Regions from separate parts of the Bacillus sp. 5w2 genome, predicted to be linked through region 2. Evidence: riboswitches for the same ligand, from Rfam matches in the RefSeq annotation. Region 2 holds a riboswitch; the other holds the start of a gene.

Region 1 (5,714 bases), on a different contig from region 2:
CAACATCGTATCGAACAGAAGTTGCGAGACATATTCCAGCTGAAATCGAGTTAGCGATTATTCGCGGAAATGCAGCTGAAATAGCGAATGTTATTAATGAGAGATGGGAAATTAAAGGAGTAGACGCTGGTGCTGGAAATGGTAATGTCGTAAGTATTGCAAAGCAGGCAGCAGACGAATTGAATACAGTTGCGGTAATTACTGGAAAAGAAGATGTTGTTACAGATGGAGAGCGAACTATTCTTATTCAAAATGGTCACCCTATTTTAACGAAAGTTACAGGTACTGGTTGTTTACTAACTTCTGTAATAGGAGCATTTGTAGCGATAGAAAAGGATTATGTAAAGGCAGCGGTAGCCGCATTAACATTTTATGGTGTAGCTGCGGAACTAGCAGCTGCCAAGACAGTGGAAAAGGGACCGGGTAGTTTCCAAATTGAATTTTTAAATCAGTTAGCGAATACCACTTCAGGTGATATTGAGAAGTATGGGAAGATTGAGATTATATAGTAAGGAGGGGAACTAGATGTCGCGGATTACAAAGGCTGAAATGTCTAGGTTATTATCAGTATATTTTATTATGGGAAGTAACAATTGTACGAAGGAGCCACTACGAGTATTGAGAGATGCACTTGAAGGCGGTATAACAATTTTTCAATTTCGTGAAAAGGGGGAAGGCGCTTTAACGGGAGAGAAACGCATTTGTTTCGCAAAAGAACTACAAGCAATTTGTAAGGAGTACGGTGTACCATTCATCGTAAATGATGATGTGGAACTAGCTCTCGAGTTAGATGCAGATGGCGTGCATGTTGGACAAGATGATGAAGGAATTACTTCTGTTCGTGAAAAAATGGGGGATAAAATTGTTGGTGTATCTACACATACAATTGAAGAAGCACGTTGGGCAATTGAAAACGGAGCTGATTATTTAGGTGTTGGCCCTATTTTCCCAACGAGTACGAAAAAAGATACGAAAGCTGTGCAAGGAACGAAATGTTTAGCTCATTTTAGAGAGCAAGGAATTACAATACCGATCGTCGGAATTGGTGGTATTACAATTGAAAATACAGCTTCAGTTATAGAAGCAGGTGCGGACGGTGTTTCCGTTATTTCCGCGATTAGTTTAGCAGAATCTGCGTATGAAAGTACGAAGAAGCTAGTAGAGGAAGTAAGTAACAGTTTGTAGAAGAAGGCTATGTAGTATTAAAAGGCTACATAGCTTTTTATTTTTTTCTGATATTGATATTTAGAAAAAGGGAGATGATTGTTTGAAACGTAAACAGTTTGTAGAGTTGCAAAATGAATTATTTCGTTTATTCGAACAAGGAGACTTTGATGTTATTTATAGATACATAGATAAAGCGAAAAGAGAGTTCCCTGAAAGGATGGATAAAACTAGCTTTTGGGAAGCGTGTGTACTTTCGATAGAAGGGAAGTATGAAGAAGCAATTGTTAGTTTAAATGAAGCTTTAGAAAAGGGGATTTGGTGGAATCCACATACACTTATGCAGGATGAAGATTTAAAGGAATTACGAGAGAATGAAGCTTTTAAAATGATAGTGAAAAAGTGTGAAGAAATCTTTAAGAAACAGCAGCTAACAGCCGACCCGAAATTATTTACTTATGGAAATGAAGAGGCGAAGACAGGACTATTTTCTTTACATTGGAGAGGATCAAACATAAATGATTTTGCACCGTATTGGTATGGAGAAGAAATATTACGTGAGTATATGTTAGGTTTTTCTCAATCCTCACAAGTACATGGAATGAATTCTTATAGCTGGGATAATCATGATATAGCTATAAAAGATATTATGAAAAGTTTTAATGATTTTATGGGTAAATATGACTTGGAAGACACCATCCTTGCGGGAGCTTCTCAAGGGGGGAATATAGCGATAGAGTTAGCGTTAAAGAATATGTTAGAGACTCAAAAATTTATTGCAGCTATACCCGCTATTCGAGATGTTGAGGCAATTGAAAGTATAGTCGTATCAAATGATATAACGAATGTAGAAGGATATATTGTTACGGGAGATAAAGATCCGTTTTACGAAAACACGCTTCAATTAATGTCGATGTTCGAGAAATATAATGTGAACTGTAAATTAATTGTGAGAGAAGGTTTGGGTCATCTTTTCCCAGCGGACTTCACACAAATATTAAAGAACATAATGGCAGAATGGACAGTTAAAAATATTTAAACAAACGTTTGATTAAAAAAGCACAAACCCTTTAAAACTTTGGGTTTGTGCTTGTTCTTTAAAACATAATTGAAATTAAGAGCATTCCAATTCCGATAGAAGTGAATGTTGCGATTAGGCCTGGAATCATAAAGCTATGATTTAAAACATATTTACCAATGCCAGTTGTACCAGTGCGATCAAAGTTAATGGCAGCAACGATTGTTCCATAGTTTGGAATGAAGAAGTATCCATTTACTGCAGGGAACATCGCGATTAGTAGTGCTGGTGGAATACCGAGTGATAATCCAAGAGGCATTAAAGCGCGTACTGTTGCTGCTTGACTATATAGTAAAATAGATAGAATGAATAATGCGATGGCAAATAGCCATGGTGCACTTGTTACTAGGTGCTGAATTGATCCTTGAATCATATTTAAGTTTCCGTTAAAGAAAGTATCTCCCATCCAAGCGATCCCGAAAATAGCAACAACTGCTGTTGCCCCCGCTTTAAAGACGTTACCAGACACGATGCTTTCTACATTTGGTTTACAGAAAATAATAATAAGAGCTGCGATCGTTAACATAACCATTTCAATTGTGTTTGGCATGGAAAGACGGGCTAACTTCCCATCAACTATCCATCCTGGACGAAGTGCTTCAAATGAACCGAGAAGTACGACAAGAAAAGTTCCTACTAGGAAAAGGATAACTGATAATTTAGCTCCTTTTACACCAACAAATTCTTTTTTCTCTTCAATCTTAGGAATCATTCCTTCTTTTAATCGTTTTAAGTATTCAGGGTCTTCATTTAATTCTTTCCCCATTTTGCTAGCAACAAATGCAGCTACCATACAAGCGATGAAAGTAGAAGGGATACTTACTTTTAAAATATCTAATAAAGTGATTTTATAGTCAGCTAGCATTGCTAAAAGTGCAACTGTTGCAGCTGATATAGGACTAGCTGTAATTGCTTGTTGGGAAGCGATTACGGCAATTGACATTGGTCGTTCCGGTCTAATACCAGATTCGCGAGAGACTTCTGCGATAACAGGAAGTACAGAATAAGCAACGTGACCAGTTCCTGCGCAGAGTGTAAATAAATAAGTAACAATTGGAGCAAAGAATGTAATGCGCTTTGGATTTTTTCGTAATGCTTTCTCAGCCAGATGAACAAGGTAGTCCATTCCTCCAGCGGCTTGCAGTGCACCGGCAGCTGTAATTACTGCTAAAATCATAAGCATTACATCAATAGGCGGAGCTGTAGGTTGTAAGTGGAAGACGAAAACAAGTATTGCCATACCAACGCCACCCATTACTCCTAGACCAACTCCGCCTAGGCGTGCGCCAATAAAAATGCAGAGTAGTAACGTAAGAAATTGTAGCCAAAACATGATAAACTACCTCCGAAATTCATTAGTTAAGATATATTCGAATAATTTAATTTAAATGAAAATTAAAATAAATACTCAAAACAATCCTTGTGTTATATACATTTTTTATTATATAACACAAGAAATGTAACATTCACGTAGTTTGTTAAATTATTTCGAAAAAATAATACATTAAAACTTTACATTTGCATCTCTAAATAGGTAGACATTTTAATTTTTATGTTGTAATCTTTTGTAGAGAATAATTTAATTCTCATAGAACTCCCATATCGTTCAACTCGTTCAGCGAGAAAGGCAAACTGATGGAAACATTAGGACGCAAAACTGCAGGAGCTAAGGCCGAAAGGCTACGCTAGCCAGTTACCGGACGGATAGGGTTGGTCTTGACCAATGCTCTTTTCATTGGTCTTTTTTTTATTTGTAAACAAATGAGAACTGTTATCAGTTGCTGGTAAGGTTTATATTTTAATAGTTTTCCTTTATATTAAGTTAATTAAGAAAGGTGATGTTGATGAAAAAATATTGGCACAAGCTATCATTTCTTCAAAAGAATGTATTGTTAACTGTGTTAGTTATTTTGACGCTTGTTGGTACTATGGGAGCGTTAAGTTTTAACATGTTTCAAAATAGCATGATGTCTATATTTGAAAGGCATTCTTTTGAAACAGGAGATACGGTATTACATAAATTAGACGAAGAAATAGTGAGAGATGTTACAAAAGATCCAGTGGCACAAAGAGAAAAGAGAGAGAAGTTAACAGAGAAATTAGATGAAGCAACGGAAGAGTTGAATAGTGTTGGACAAACCTATATTGTTGGAGCAAAAGAAAATGAAAAAGGTGAATTACTAATCGTTGATTTGTCTACAGGGTTAGCAAATGTTGTTGAAGTAAGGCCGGGAGAATATTATAAACAACCAGATCTTTGGATGAAAGCATATGATAAAGTAATGAGCACGAAAAAAGCAAATATGACAGAAGTATATGAAGACGCATTAGGAACGTGGGTAACGATATTAGAGCCAATTAAAGATGGAGAAGATAATATTGTGGCACTTGTTGCAGCTGATGTAGATGCCTCTATTGTTCCTAGTACAAAGGAAAAGTTCATTATACAAGGTTTAATGTTTATTTGCATTTCTGTTTTAATTGCAACTTTTATTCAATTCTTAATTGTACGTAACGCACTTGCTCCATTGCGAGATTTACGTGAAGGATTGCGCAAAGTCGGTGAAGGTGATTTAAGTATTAAATTAGAGGAAAGGCCAGATGATATAGGTATTATTAATGCGTATTTTAATAGTACCATCGAGAAGTTTAAAGGAATTATAGATAAAGTGAAGCAGACAGCAGAACAGGTTTCCTCATCTTCACAAGAATTGTCAGTGAGTACGAAAGAGAATAGCATGGCAGTCCAAGGAATCGTAAGTTCTATGGTTGAGTTAAGAGCTGGCGCTCAGTCACAAGAAACTTCAGGACCAAAGTATTTAGGTATTGTATATGAAATGGAAGATAAGATGGAAGAGATAAATAATGCTGCAAAACAAATGGCGAAAGAGTCTGAAGGTATGGAGCATCAATCGGTAAAAGGAAATGGTGTTATTGAACAGACGATTAATCAAATGAACATAATACAAAATGCAGTACAAGATTTATCTTCTACTATTTATTCTTTGGAAACAAGATCAAAAGAAATTAGTGATATTGTAACAGTAATTACCGGTATTTCAAATCAAACCAATTCGCTAGCTTTAAATGCTTTTATTGAAGCTTCACGTGCTGAGGAAACCGGAAATGGATTTGTCGTTGTTGCAGATGAAGTGCGTAAATTAGCAGAGCAGACGGAAGTATCAGCAAAAGATATAGCGAAATTAATAGGGGAAACACAAGTTGAAACGGAAGAAGCTGTTGTTTCAATGCAAAATACTTTAAAAGAAGTAGAATCTGGAATGAAACTTGTTGAAAGTAGTGGTGCTTTCTTTGGGGAAATTTCAAAATCAGCACAATCTGTTACAAATCAAGTTAGAGTTGTTTCTAGCAATTCAAGTGATATATTGCAAAATAGCCAAAATATTGTTCGTGTTGTAAATGAACTATCGCTTATCGCAAATACGTATGCGAATAGTAGTAGTAATGTTGA
Region 2 (13,384 bases):
TCAAATTCGACACCCGCTAATACTGAACCGTTTTCTTTGTCCACCTTTGTAATTTCTACATTACCTTTGTCTGTCATTGCATTTTTTACTGTTATTGGGAATATGCCGTCCCCTGTTACATTTACTTCGAACTCTGTTTCTTTTAATTGGTATCCTTCAGGCGCTTTCGTTTCTTTTAACATATATTTCCCTGGCGCTAACGGTTTAGAGATTGCCTTACCATCTTTATCTGTAACAATATGCTCAACTACTACACTGTCTTTTACTATATCAAACTCTGCATTTGCTAATGGTTTTTCACCATTTTCCGAATCAATTTTCTTTAATTCAATTTGACCCTTTTGCAAAGTATTTTTGACTTCAATGGCTTTTGTTTCACCAGCTTGAAGTGTAACCTCTACTGGAATTGTTGATTTTTGATATCCTTCTGGCGCTACTGTTTCATAAATTTTATACGTCCCAGGAGCTAAAGTTTGAGGTACTGAAAAGCCGTTTTCGTCCGTTATCAGTTTTGCAACAACTTCATTTGCACTATTTCGAACTTCAAATTCGGCACCTTTTAACCCCTTGTTCGGATTCTCAGAATCTATTTTATGAATCGATACTGTACCGTCTTTTGGAGCTTCAGGCGGCGTAACAGTTACTTCTTTTGATGTTAATGTTTTATCATCAAAATGTAATTCCGCTTTATTAGGAATCTTCTTATCTACGTAAGAAGATAAATCTGTATTGGCTTTAATTTTCGCCTTAATATTCAAGTTAATTACCTGGTCTTCATATGACTTATAGTCAAAATTCTCACCAAACGTAAATGTTACTTCACTTCTTTGTTTATCTATATTTAACGTTCCTTTAGAAGTAATATCTTGGCCATTTTGATCATACACTTTTGCCTCTAATACTTCTAAAACATCTTCTAAATCATCACTAATTACCATAGATGTGTATTTAGGAGGATCGTTTGGTATATGTATACCAACTTGGTATTGAATAGCTTGATCGATTTGTGTTAACTGCTGATTCTCTACAAGTTTATCTTTCTCATCAACTATATTTTTTTCAATGCTAGGTGGATTATTGTCACCTGAACCTGTTCCTCCCCCACCACTTACGAATACTTCTCCAACTTTTTCTTCAGTTACAATATTTTTACCTTCTAATTTCACAGTATTTTTATGAGGCTTTGCAGCAGGATTAGTAATCTTTGTTTTATATCTTAAAATATAACCTTTTGAACTGTCTGGAAACTCAATTGTAAATCCAGTTTTCATTGCATTAATTTTAATTTTAGATAAATCTGCTGGCTTAATATTTGTTGCTGCATAGCCATCTTCAAACACAGCCTCTTCTAATACTAAGCTATCTGTAATTAATTCATGTCCAGGTCCTAATGTGTCTGTTAATTTAAGATCTTGCATTTCTGTTCCAGTTGCATTTACATATACCGTCCAGTCTGCAATTGAAGGATCTTCCTGATTATAAGAACCCCATTTCATTAGATTATCTGTATTGGGCTGTGGCTTCGGTCTCTCTGTCGTATTATTTACACTTACTTCTTTATTTACGATTTGACCATCAACGTTAAATTCTAATGGGATTTTTTTAATACCATCATATGCTTCTAGACCAAAATAAAATTCTACGAATAAAGAACCTTTAATGTTATTCTTTCCTTCTACGTAATCACCCATAGTACATGTCAATAGACCCTTTTTCATCTCACATGTACCAACTGTTTTTCCTTCAGCATCTTTTAAAGGAAAACTCATATTCATAAGATCTTTTCTAAATTCTTTTGGCATATCAATTGTGAATTGATCACCACTTTTTATTTTTTCTTTAGCTGACCACTTCACTTCTACTTTCATGCCATCTGAGGCTTGATATGGTTCAGACGTTGTACCATCAGTACGGGAGATATTAATCTCGTCCACTGGATTTTTTATCACAGCGGCTTGAATAACTGGAGCCCACACATTTAGCACTGAAAATAATACTAGAAAAACTAATGAAACCATTGAAATATGCCTTTTAGTACTTTTCATTTGCATAATTCCCTCCTATTTTTTATATTTATATAACAAAAAAAGACCGTCCGGTTGCATCAAAAATGTGCAACCAGACGATCTTAGTAACCAATATGTATTACCGTAGACTCTAAGCTTTGCGGCCTATCCTTTCGAATAGTGTGCTAAAAATATTTTTTATTCTTTTTTTGTTTCATTTTCCTCTTAAACCAAATATTACTATACCGTCTGGACGGTTATAATTCAATACTCTATAAAATTGTTCTATTTTTCTAATAAAAAAAATAATTCACCACTACATTAAATAAGTAATGGTGAATTATTTTACATTATATAGTTTGTATATTCTATTTATATGAATTATAGATAAGAGCTTGAATTACTTTTTCTCTTAATTCGGGGCTTAATCTTCCAACCCCTAAATATTCCGAATACCATAATCCATCTGCTGCTAATCTAATAATTGTGGCACAAACTGAATCTATCTCATCATTTTCTATTTTATGTTGCAGTTGCTGAAATGATTGTTGTAACGGTTCAAGTAATTCAGGTTTTAGCATTAATGCTGCCATCATACTACTACCCAGCTCTTCTACTCTTCTCTCATTACTTAATCTTTCCTCTACAAAAGAACGTACCCACCTTCCTTTCTTCTCTAAGTCTTCCGCTACTTTATTGTGAATAGCGTCTTGATACTCCTCGGTCCCTTTGAGTATCATGCCCTCTATTAAAGCCTCTTTGTTTGAAAAGTGATACAACAATCCACCTTTACTTATCCCCGCCTCTTTTGCTACCGCTTCTAAGGTTAATTTAGCAACCCCTTTACATTGCACAATTTGAGAAGCAGCTTCTAAAATCTTTTGCCGTGTTATACTTGTACTCATTCCTTTTTAAAACCCCATTTCTACTAAATTTATATAAATACGTATCTTATTTTTAATATCGCTGAGTAATAATAAATATTTTCTTTATACAACAAAAGCTTCATTGCCTTTGAATTGTTCGTTACTTCTTCTATTAAAAATTTCCATATCATTCAATATGATAACATTAAATACACAAAGCTGACTATACATCTATACTTTGTGTTTATTCCTAATATATCCATTAGTGAAATTTACTTCCTTCTTTTTACCTTATAAGACGGCGTTACTCCTTTCATCGTTGCATAAAAAAATGTTATTACTCTTGTTACATTGAGTAATAACATTTTTTTAAAGCTATTTAACAAATTTGCTTCCAACTAGCATCCTTCACATCTTCACTAGTCGGCTTTCTAACTGATCCAACAAAACATTCCTCGCAAGCACCAAATACAATGAAATTTTTCTGTGCTTGCCTTAACGAAACTTCATTCGCTCCGCCTTCAAAGTCATGATCGTTAAACTGAACCTCATCATCTTCCCAATAACATATATTACAAATTTCATATGTACCTGGTGGTGGTTCTTCTTCTATTGTTTTATATCCGCAGCATGGACATGTATGTTTCATTTTGTCACTCCATTATCAACTTTTTCTCCCATATATTCCGACTCACAAAGAATGTAACAGCGCAAATCACAGTTATCCCCATGAAAAAATTATTAGAATCTTCATATGTAGTTGGAATCCCTACCGTTACGAAAACGATACTAAAAGCTAAAAGTAGATATAATAATAAAGATATAATATAGCTCAATTTAAATCGTAAAATGATACCTCTAAACAATAGCTCACCAAGAAGACATCCACCTAAAATAATAGGTACTCCGAAATACAATGTAAGGACTCCCATTTGCGAAGTAGATTGAATTACCTTTCCAATTATGTTCGGCGACGTCCCCTCATTAAAATTTTCTATCCTATCATATAAATCAAGTGCCGTTACTGAAATAAAAAAACTTAATATAGAAAATGAATACGGAATTAAAAATTTGCTCACTCTCATTCACCTCACTTTTTCTCTTCCCCATATATTATTCATTATTTTCACATGAAAAAATAGCCCGTCTTCTGCAAAAGACGAGCCATTCCACTTAATTCTCACTTATTCTCTTCTTATACCAATCCTGCATTCTCTCCGCATCTTCTACTCTCGTATGCTCTAATTTATACTCCGATGATGCGTTAGAGAACTTATACGTACATAAATTTGCTCGGCGCTGGAAATATGATTGTGTCTTTTCCATTGATTGGACGTGTCTTCTTCTAACAAGTCCTGTATATTTTCCCACGCTACGATATACAAGCGTGATTTGCTCTCCATTTACACTGTAACCATTTGTTTTAAATGTTGCGTACCCAAGTGTAAAGATGAGGATTGCGAGCGGTAGTAATGCCCACATGATGTAGTGCTTTTCAAAGTATATACTTATCCCAGTAAGCGGGATTGCTAGCATTGCGAAAAAGATGAAACTATCAATGAGATAGCGGCGTAATGCTGTTTTTGGTAATGAAATAATATTTGTATTCAGTTCGTATGGTAATTGTAAATGCGCGAGTAACTGTTGTACGCGATCTTTTCGAATGATAGGATGCAGCGTAACTTTTTCTTTTTCGTCACCCATTCCCTTACTTTGAATCACTTCTACTTGCACAGCACAATAGCCGAATGGCTGACGTAACATACTTTCTTTTATCGTAATACCTTGAATACGATGTAATTTTAGTACAAGCTCTTTCTTTTCAAGCAAACCTTGCGAAATGCGGACTTCGTCATTCCTTCGATTCACTGTGAAATCTCCATGTTTTAGCGCATAACCGATTGTCGATATAATCCACGAAAGGACGATCAAAATGGCTACCATGAAAATCCAGCCATATATATCATGTTCCATTACATACGACTTTACGCCATTCTCTATCCATTTTGGAATGTACTCATCTACTTGGTGGTACACGAAAAAGATTAATGAGAATAATAGTCCAAACTGACCAGATGTAACAGATGCTAATAAAATTTCTTTCCAAGTTAATTTGTATTCTGTCGCTTGTTTTTCTTCTGTAACGATTTCTTTTTCGACTACTTTTTCTGATGTATCTTCTGCTTTCACTTCTGGAGTTGGCTCATTTAGCATTGCAATAAGCTCTGTTGCCTCTTCTACTGTAATACCAGCTAAGCTAACTTCTGCATCATCGCCTCCGCCAGCTGTTTCAATCTGAATTCTCTTTAAACCGAGCATTTGATATAACACGTTAGAACTTGTGTTAATCGTTTGAACACGTTCTTTATTTAAATAGCTCTCCTTCTTCACAAAGAGCCCTTGTTTCACATGCAATACGTTATTTTCAACCCAATATGTTGTGTAATACCATTTTTCAAACGCTGAAAAGACAGTGAGTAAACCGAATCCAGCGGGAATTAAATACCAAAATGGAAACTTTCCATTTAAACTAAACATGAAAATAATGAGTGGTATAAAGTCTGTTATTTTTAATTCTAATAACATCGTGATTGGATGCTGCCTCTTATACATCCTCATCACTCACTTTCGCTAATTCTGCGATTTTCGTTTTCAACATTTCAGCTTCATACATCGTTAAGCCTGGGATGCTGTGAGAAGTTGCCGCCGTTGAAATGTGTAATTCTGCTAAGCCATATTTTCTCATAATCGGCCCTTGTTCAATCGTCACGTGTTGTACACGAATCATCGGCACTAATACGCGCTTTACGACGAAAAGACCGTGCTGAATTTCAAGCTCTTCTTCATTTAATTGATAACTGTAATAACGTTGACGTAGTTTCGGGAATAAGAAGTACGAAAATGGTGCGAACGCAACTGTTAGCCCAATCATCACATACAAAATCCACGCCCACCAATCAAACTTTATCATGAGGAAAAGGTAAGCTAAAATAACGAGGATACCAATCCCTTCTTCAATGACAGCACGAACTTTCCACACCTTGACCATGTCAGGGTGAATTTCATTCTTCAATGGATCCATGTAACCACTCCAAATCTAGTAATCTAATATATGAATACTCTCAAATTATATTTTACATAACTTTACAGGGAATTGAAATTCAATCTTCTTTCTTCTCGGGAATAAAATATCCGAACCAAAGTAGCCAAATGAAACCGATTAGCTTCATCCAACTTCCATCCGCTTGAAAAGCTTCTATCATGCCTGGAATTTTATACACTCCAATGAACCCAAGAAAACCGAGCCACCAGTTTTTTTGCATTTTCACTTTTATTCCTCCTTCATTACGTTTTTCACATTTTGAATCCAAATTTCTTTATACTTTAACTGGAATCCCATCAGCATGTAATTACTCATATTATCGATCACAAGCGCTAACGTATGAGCATTTTCTTCCGTTGCCTGTTGTGAAACAACGTCAAGTTCTACACCTTTCTTCAATAAATCGTGAAAACCATTTAAGAAATCTTCTTGTATTTCAAATAAGCGTTTCTGATACTTTTCATTTCGCGATGCAGTTACGATAAATTCATTTATAACGCGTAATATTCCTTCTTGCCCTTCATATTCAGAGAGCATATGTAAACCATCTGAAATTAACTTTTCTGTAAAGTTTTCTTTCGTATATTGTTCTTTATCGAAATAACTCACGAAATGATACCCAGAAAAAATTTCTTCAAATAAAAAATCGACTAACGCTTCTTTAGAAGAAAAATGATAATAAATAGCCGGTTTTGAAATACCTACCTCTTTCGCAATCATAGAAAGGCTCATCTTCTCAATACCGTGCTCTGCCATAAGTTTAAATGATGCCTCGACAATGTTTTGCGATGTTTGTAAATTCTTTGTCATACTGTACCTCACTTATTTTTACTTACCGGTCGGTAAGTAAATTATAAAATGAAACGAAATGATTTGCAAGTTAGTTAACGCTACGGAAGGAATTTATTGGTAAATACAGAAAAGTATAAAGTAAAAGCAACATATAACAATAAGGAGGATATTCCTATGGGACTTGGTGGTAAAGGTGGTAGTGGTGGCACTGGCGGCGGCTATAGCGGACTCGGTCTTTAACTTTCATCAGTAAGAAAAGCACTGGCTATATAAACGGCCAGTGCTTTCTATTTTCATTATTGATCATCCACAATAATATACGCTGTTCGGATTGGCCCATGTACACCTACGACAAGGTTCATTTCAATATCTGCGCTATTTGATGGACCAGAAACGAAATTCACACAAGCGGGCAGTTTTTTTCCTGATGTATTTTGGTCATGGATCATTTTTGTAGCTTGGGTTAATCTTGGCACGATCGTACTTTTAGGAACAATTGCAATGTACGACTCTGGAAGAAGGCTAACATGTCTTCCCTTTAACCCGTCATTAAATAGTACAACGGTTCCTGATTCTGCCAGGGTCATATCACTGAACGTAATGCCAAGGTCAGCAGCTTTCGCAAATGCTATGTCCTCTTCTTTATGATCCGATCCCCAAATACGAAAATGCGTTGTGCCTTCACTGTTGAAAAGTGGAGTAAGGCCGTACTCATGAAAGCGCTCATCGTTCGCATACATTGCGGATTTAATATTCCATTCTTTTAGTAAAGATTGAAATGTTTCAACTAGATTTTCCTTCGTTGTTCGCTTTACTTCTGTATGAATGACTTCGCAGTGCTCCATTAACTGTACTACAAGTTCGTCTTGCGCGAGTCCGTCAAAAACAGTCCACTGCGGGGCAAAAGACCATTTCGGCTTTTCCACTGCTTCTGGACGTTTCCTACCAAGCTTTTCTGATAATTGGAGTAAAAATTCCTCACGATTTTGGATGGCCATCATCGTTCTCCTTTACGTGTTTTTCAAACCACTTTCGAAACGGTTGTTTTTTCGGAACCGGGAAATCTCTCGCATCTGTCCAAGCTTTTAACGGCCCAATGCCACGCTCGATTTTATCACCTTTCGCAAGAGGTTTTAATGCATACGGAGCGCTCTTCGCCGCAAAAGAAAATAAGCTAGGACTCTTCACTACTTTTTCAAAACCTTTCATAGCCGCATTCCAAGCTACAGGTGATCGTTTTTCTTCTACAATGCGGCTGCGATGTTTAATTAATAAGTCGTGTAACGGGATTTTCACTGGACATGCTTCTGTACACGCACCACAAAGGCTAGAGGCATAAGGTAAATCCTTATATTCATCATATCCCCCTAAAAGCGGTGTCAACACAGCTCCAATTGGCCCTGGATAAATGGAGCCATATGCATGTCCACCAATATGCCTGTATACAGGACACACATTAATACATGCTGCGCAGCGAATACACTGTAGGACACTTTGGAATTCTGTCCCTACAATATCAGAACGACCATTATCCACAATAACTAAATGAAATTCCTCAGGTCCATCTGTCCCGCCAGGCTCCGTTAATCCTGTAATATAACTCGTTAACTTTTGTCCTACAGAACTTCGGCATAGAAGTGTTACTAAAACATCAAGCTCTTCCCATGTCGGAACAATACGCTCCATTCCCATAACTGTAATTAACGTTTTCGGAAGTGTCGTAGTAAGTCTTGCATTTCCTTCGTTTGCTACGATAGAAATTGACCCAGACTCTGCAACTGCAAAGTTACATCCAGTCACTCCTATATCCGCCGCAAAGAAATCATCTCGTAAATAGCTTCTTACAAACCTCGCCATTTCCGTAGGGTCAGATGTTCCAGTGTAATTTAACTTTGTTTTAAATATTTCACAAATATGTTCTTTATCTTTGTGAAGGCACGGAACAACAATATGTGACGGCGGATCGTGGTCGTTCACTTGTAGAATAAATTCAGCAAGATCTGTTTCTAACACTTCCGCTCCAGCTTCTTCAATTGCCTCATTCAAACTAATCTCTTCCGTTACCATCGATTTTGATTTCACAATTTTTTTCGCGTTTTTCTTTTTTACAATCTCTTTTACATATTCCCTTGCGTCTTCGGCCGTCTTTGCAAAATAAACAAAACCACCGTTTTTCTCAATATTCTCACTCAGCTCATATAAATAATAATCAAGGTTTTCTAATGTATGCTTTCGAATTTCTTCTCCTAAAGCTCGCCATTCTTCCCAATTCCCAAGACTCTCAGTCGCTTTTAATTTCTTGCCCCTAAGACCATCTTGTGCTTTCCTAACAGCCTGTCGCATAAATTGATCACCAATACCGGTTGCAGTACGTTTATGAAAGGGATCGTTCCCGATTTTCATTCCCATCTTTATTTCCCCCTCTTATTTTCGGTCTTCATTTAATACTTGAGCGATATGTTTTACATCAATTGGATAGCCATTTCGTGTTAAACGTCCTTTTATATTCATTAGGCAGCTACAATCCATCCCAATTAACAAGTCCGCACCGGTTTCCATAATATGCTTTACTTTTTCATCGACCATTTGTTCAGAGATTTCTGGCATCTTTACTGAAAATGTCCCTCCAAATCCGCAGCAATCATAATTGTGCGGTAGCGAAACTACTTCCAGTCCTTTGACACACTTTAATAATTTTTGCGGTGGTTCTTTAATTCCCATTAATCGGCTCATATGACACGATGTATGAACCGTTGCTTTTTTATGAAGCTCCGCACCTAAGTCTTCTTTCCCTAATACTTCAACGAGAAATTGTGTAAATTCATACGTTTTATTCGCAAGCTCCGTCGCTTTTTTCTTCCACTCCGCTTCACTGTCAGAAAATAAGCTAGAAAACTCGTGAACCATCATCGCGCAAGAACCCGATGGTGCCACAACATATTCTGAACTAGAAAAGACTTCAATCATATGTTTTGCAGCTGTTTTTGTTTCTTTCACGTACCCGCTATTATAGGCAGGTTGTCCGCAGCAAGTTTGGCTTTTAGGAAAATCAACTTCACAGCCTAAATCTTCAAGAATTTCGACGACATCACTTCCGACCTCTGGATAAAAAACATCTGCCACACAAGTGATAAAAATTGATACTTTCATATTTGCACCCCTACATACAATAAAATAAGCTCAAGTAACTCTATTTGTATATTATTGGTAAAAAGATAAAAAATATGAATAGAAATATGAAAAAAAGACTCTCAAATTTGAGCATAGTCATCAACTTTAAAAATGCATTGTTCTTAAAACGAAAAAAACGAGTTGAATTCACATAAATAACTGTAAAAAAATTAAAAATTTTGTTTAGGGGGTACTTAAAGACCTTAGCTTGATAGGCATGTGACGGTGCCTCATGCTCACCAAGCTAGTTAGTGTCTGTTAAGTAAACCTTATGGATTTGTATATCTCATCCATCCACTTTCAGATTGTTTCGCTTTATACTTCCCATAAGACAGAAGCTTCATTGCCGAGCGATTGGCCGCATGAAAAACCAAGTTCAGCCTCCATTCTTCCTCCATTTCACTAGGTGGTGGATTCACAAAAAAACGCCATCCTTTCTTATGATTCTACAGAAAGAATAGCGTTTTTTTCATTTTAGGGGATTTTGTTCAACTGGAAAAGATACCCGAAATATTAAAGCATCTTTGGCTAGATAACCACCTTTACACTGATTCCACCATCGCTCTACTGAATATCAAGTTCACTGCAATCACGATGACTGCACCGATAAGGGTTGCCAATACACGGTCGAACAGAATGATAAACTGGAACGGCTTGCCGGCTTCCATGATCAAAATAATGAGCGGGATCATCGTTGCAGAGTATACAAGATAATTTCGAACCTTTAGAAGAGGTCGAACACCTGCGAATAGTCCGATACTTATAACTACCCCCAAAATTGGTAGACTAGTTGCCAGAAGCAAGCTCGCAACAATCACGCCGATTACTGTACCAAGCACTCGTTGTGTCGTTTTGATTGGAAAGAGTTCTATTTTCCGCTGAGTAAGGATCGCTACGGTAATTGCAATCCAATAGAAGTGGTGCTCGGGCCAAAGTATTCGCAATCCCTCAGCTATACCTAGACATAATGCGAGCCTGATTGGGAATTGCCAACCGGATAGGTGTGAAAGAGAATTCCGCCATAGAATGATTTTTTTCGATATTGGCCCTTTCACATCTCCATCTAACGATGATTTATAACAACGGTGTACCCAGATGCCTAGCACCAAGCTGATACTGACGGTCCAAATCGCCCCTGCTAAGATTGAAAAAATTAGTTCCATCCGGTACTCCGTCTGGTCGACCATGTTGAGGATGATGATCAGGAATATGACAAAGCGTGTTGTTGCCACCGCCAAGGCACGACTATATCCGCCAATTAACGCAGCAAGGCTTACTAGCAGGATCAAGACTCCAAATGTCAGATAGCCATGTCCGAAAGAGAGAACAGCAGCAATCGCAGCGAGCACTACTGATATTAGCGCTGATGCCAACTTTTTTCCGTGATTTATAAAACTCGAACCGACTTTCACGCTACTGACTGCCAAACTGCCGACCGATGCAGCAAAACCAAGAGCGGGATAGCCTAGAACTGTGGCGAACAGAACAGAACAGGTCCGGCCATACCTATGCCGGCGGAAATGAGTTCTACTATTTCTACCTTGGCCTCCTTAGACCAAGAAAACACTTGAGCCCTGTATGTCTTTACATTCATCTATAGCACCTCTTCCGACCCAAAGAGTAGGGTATACAGTTTAATAATAGGCTCTTTCTTTAATCCATGGACATGTGGTGATACCTATGTCCACCAAGCTAATATTTTGAAGTATCCCCAAAATGAAAATTTTATCTTTCCAGAGTTATTTATAATAATTCAGCTCATTTTTTTCGATATGGGGAAATGCCAATTTCTTAAGCTGCTGGCGATGTGGCGAGACCCTACTTATAAGTAATTGATTAGAGGTGGTACAGATATTGTTATGGTTTAATAAGATTTCCGTAAATATATTATAGAAACTGCGCTCCATTCCTTCATTCGACAGGGAATAATAAATATAAAAAAGAAGGCATCCTAACTGTGGAAGTTAGGATGCCTTCTTTCTTATAAAGCAAATCAATTTCTATTAAGCAATCGCATACGATAACAATTCATCGTCACTTCTCCAAGTCTTTGCAGTAATTGATAGTTCGCATATGCACCGACTGGGGCACCGATTATTGGTACGAGCTGAAGCATTTTTGCTAAATCGATATAGTCTCGGTACTCTGTTTGGAACTTTTCCCAGTCCATATGATTTTCTTCTTCTGTATCCCACGTTTCGATTGCTTTCCATATTTCTTTTCGGTGATCGTCACTTGAAAAAGCAAGTTGAAAAACATGAAGGATAAAAAGGCGCTCCTCTTTGTTACTTGTATCAAATCCGTACAATGTTGCGGCATCGAATAAAAATTTAATTTTAATGCCGAGTAAAAGCGGAAAGTCGGCAAGGCCAAGGAGAATACCACCTGCTCCCGTCCCTGCTCCTTCTGCCGCTGCTATCTTTTTGTACTCATCCATTTTTTTACGTACTTCGTCGTCTCGTCTTTGCAGTGACCAGTTCGTCTCTTTTAATTTCGGCTTTATAAAGTTTGACCCGGCACTAATTGTTTGCACCATCATCCGAATCGTTTCTGTTAATACTTTTTGTACTTTCGCCGGAATAAGCTGTTGTACTTTCGTCTGCACTTTCTTTGAGAACCGTGTCATCATAGAAGAATCTTTCATGAATGTAGCTTTCCACTGCTCCAGCTCTTTTATAACCTTCTCTTCATATGTAATCATAGGTTCATTCCCTTCAATTTAAACGCTCAATACGTTTTGCCCCGTATTGATAAACGAAACCGATACTAAATACTATGCTTACGACTAGTAAAATTCCCGTCATCATGAAATCTTTCGTCGCAAGGGCGAATATAACTGTAAATACAACGCTGCCGATCATAAGGATCGCATTTAATAAAGTAAGAAAATCTTTCTTCTTCTCTTCTCCCCCTACCGGATACAAATCAAGCCAAATCTTCATGCGGTGATGCTTCCATAAAGTTAATAGCTGATAACCGATTAAGTATAGGAAAATAAGGCTTACGATAAATCGTCCATATAAAAACGGAATGAAGTAAAGAATAACTCCTCCAAGCGCGAGCAGGCGCACATATAAGCCAAAATAGTTACCAGATCGTAAAAACGTTCTCGTATATAAGTATAAATATGTACGCTTCTCACCAATCATCGAAAGAATGCAATCAAGCCATTTTCTACGTGCTACTCTCTCTTTTAATGCTGGTACATCAACGAACATATTCGCGATGCGGTACAGCAGCATCATTTTCTTACCTTCTTCAGAAATTAAATACTCCCAGTTTAGCGGCTTTCCCTTCACCATTTGATGCAGGATAGCGAGATATAACACCATAAGAAGAACGATTCCGCCAATAAACATAACTGAAGTACGCTCTACAAGGAAGTATACAAATAAGCCGTTTAAAATAAAACGAATGAACCAATCAGCCCTTTGTATATTTTGATC

Evidence for each region. Region 2 has a riboswitch for cyclic di-GMP ahead of ACXY7N_RS15085 (SpaA isopeptide-forming pilin-related protein). Riboswitches for the same ligand answer to the same signal wherever they lie in the genome.
Region 1: another riboswitch for cyclic di-GMP. It lies ahead of ACXY7N_RS14605 (methyl-accepting chemotaxis protein); the one in region 2 lies ahead of ACXY7N_RS15085 (SpaA isopeptide-forming pilin-related protein).

Annotation. Positions count from the first base shown of each region.
Region 1 is NZ_JBTIWT010000007.1:98,956-104,669, reverse strand. Features, by position in the region: gene thiM (hydroxyethylthiazole kinase) at 1-509, shown strand, start outside; gene thiE (thiamine phosphate synthase) at 526-1,185, shown strand; gene ACXY7N_RS14615 (alpha/beta hydrolase) at 1,268-2,203, shown strand; gene ACXY7N_RS14610 (anaerobic C4-dicarboxylate transporter family protein) at 2,262-3,575, opposite strand; cyclic di-GMP riboswitch class I at 3,859-3,943, shown strand; gene ACXY7N_RS14605 (methyl-accepting chemotaxis protein) at 4,087-5,714, shown strand, end outside.
Region 2 is NZ_JBTIWT010000008.1:2,206-15,589, forward strand. Features, by position in the region: partial or broken gene ACXY7N_RS15085 (SpaA isopeptide-forming pilin-related protein) at 1-2,051, opposite strand, end outside; cyclic di-GMP riboswitch class I at 2,111-2,203, opposite strand; gene ACXY7N_RS15090 (TetR/AcrR family transcriptional regulator) at 2,375-2,911, opposite strand; gene ACXY7N_RS15095 (CPCC family cysteine-rich protein) at 3,252-3,521, opposite strand; gene ACXY7N_RS15100 (hypothetical protein) at 3,526-3,951, opposite strand; gene ACXY7N_RS15105 (PH domain-containing protein) at 4,046-5,485, opposite strand; gene ACXY7N_RS15110 (PH domain-containing protein) at 5,478-5,954, opposite strand; gene ACXY7N_RS15115 (hypothetical protein) at 6,034-6,201, opposite strand; gene ACXY7N_RS15120 (TetR/AcrR family transcriptional regulator) at 6,204-6,785, opposite strand; gene ACXY7N_RS15125 (hypothetical protein) at 6,882-7,007, shown strand; gene ACXY7N_RS15130 (LutC/YkgG family protein) at 7,064-7,765, opposite strand; gene ACXY7N_RS15135 (LutB/LldF family L-lactate oxidation iron-sulfur protein) at 7,746-9,176, opposite strand; gene ACXY7N_RS15140 ((Fe-S)-binding protein) at 9,192-9,917, opposite strand; gene ACXY7N_RS15145 (hypothetical protein) at 10,208-10,357, opposite strand; partial or broken gene ACXY7N_RS15150 (FUSC family protein) at 10,481-11,532, opposite strand; gene ecsC (ecs operon protein EcsC) at 11,932-12,639, opposite strand; gene ecsB (ABC transporter permease EcsB) at 12,653-13,384, opposite strand, start outside.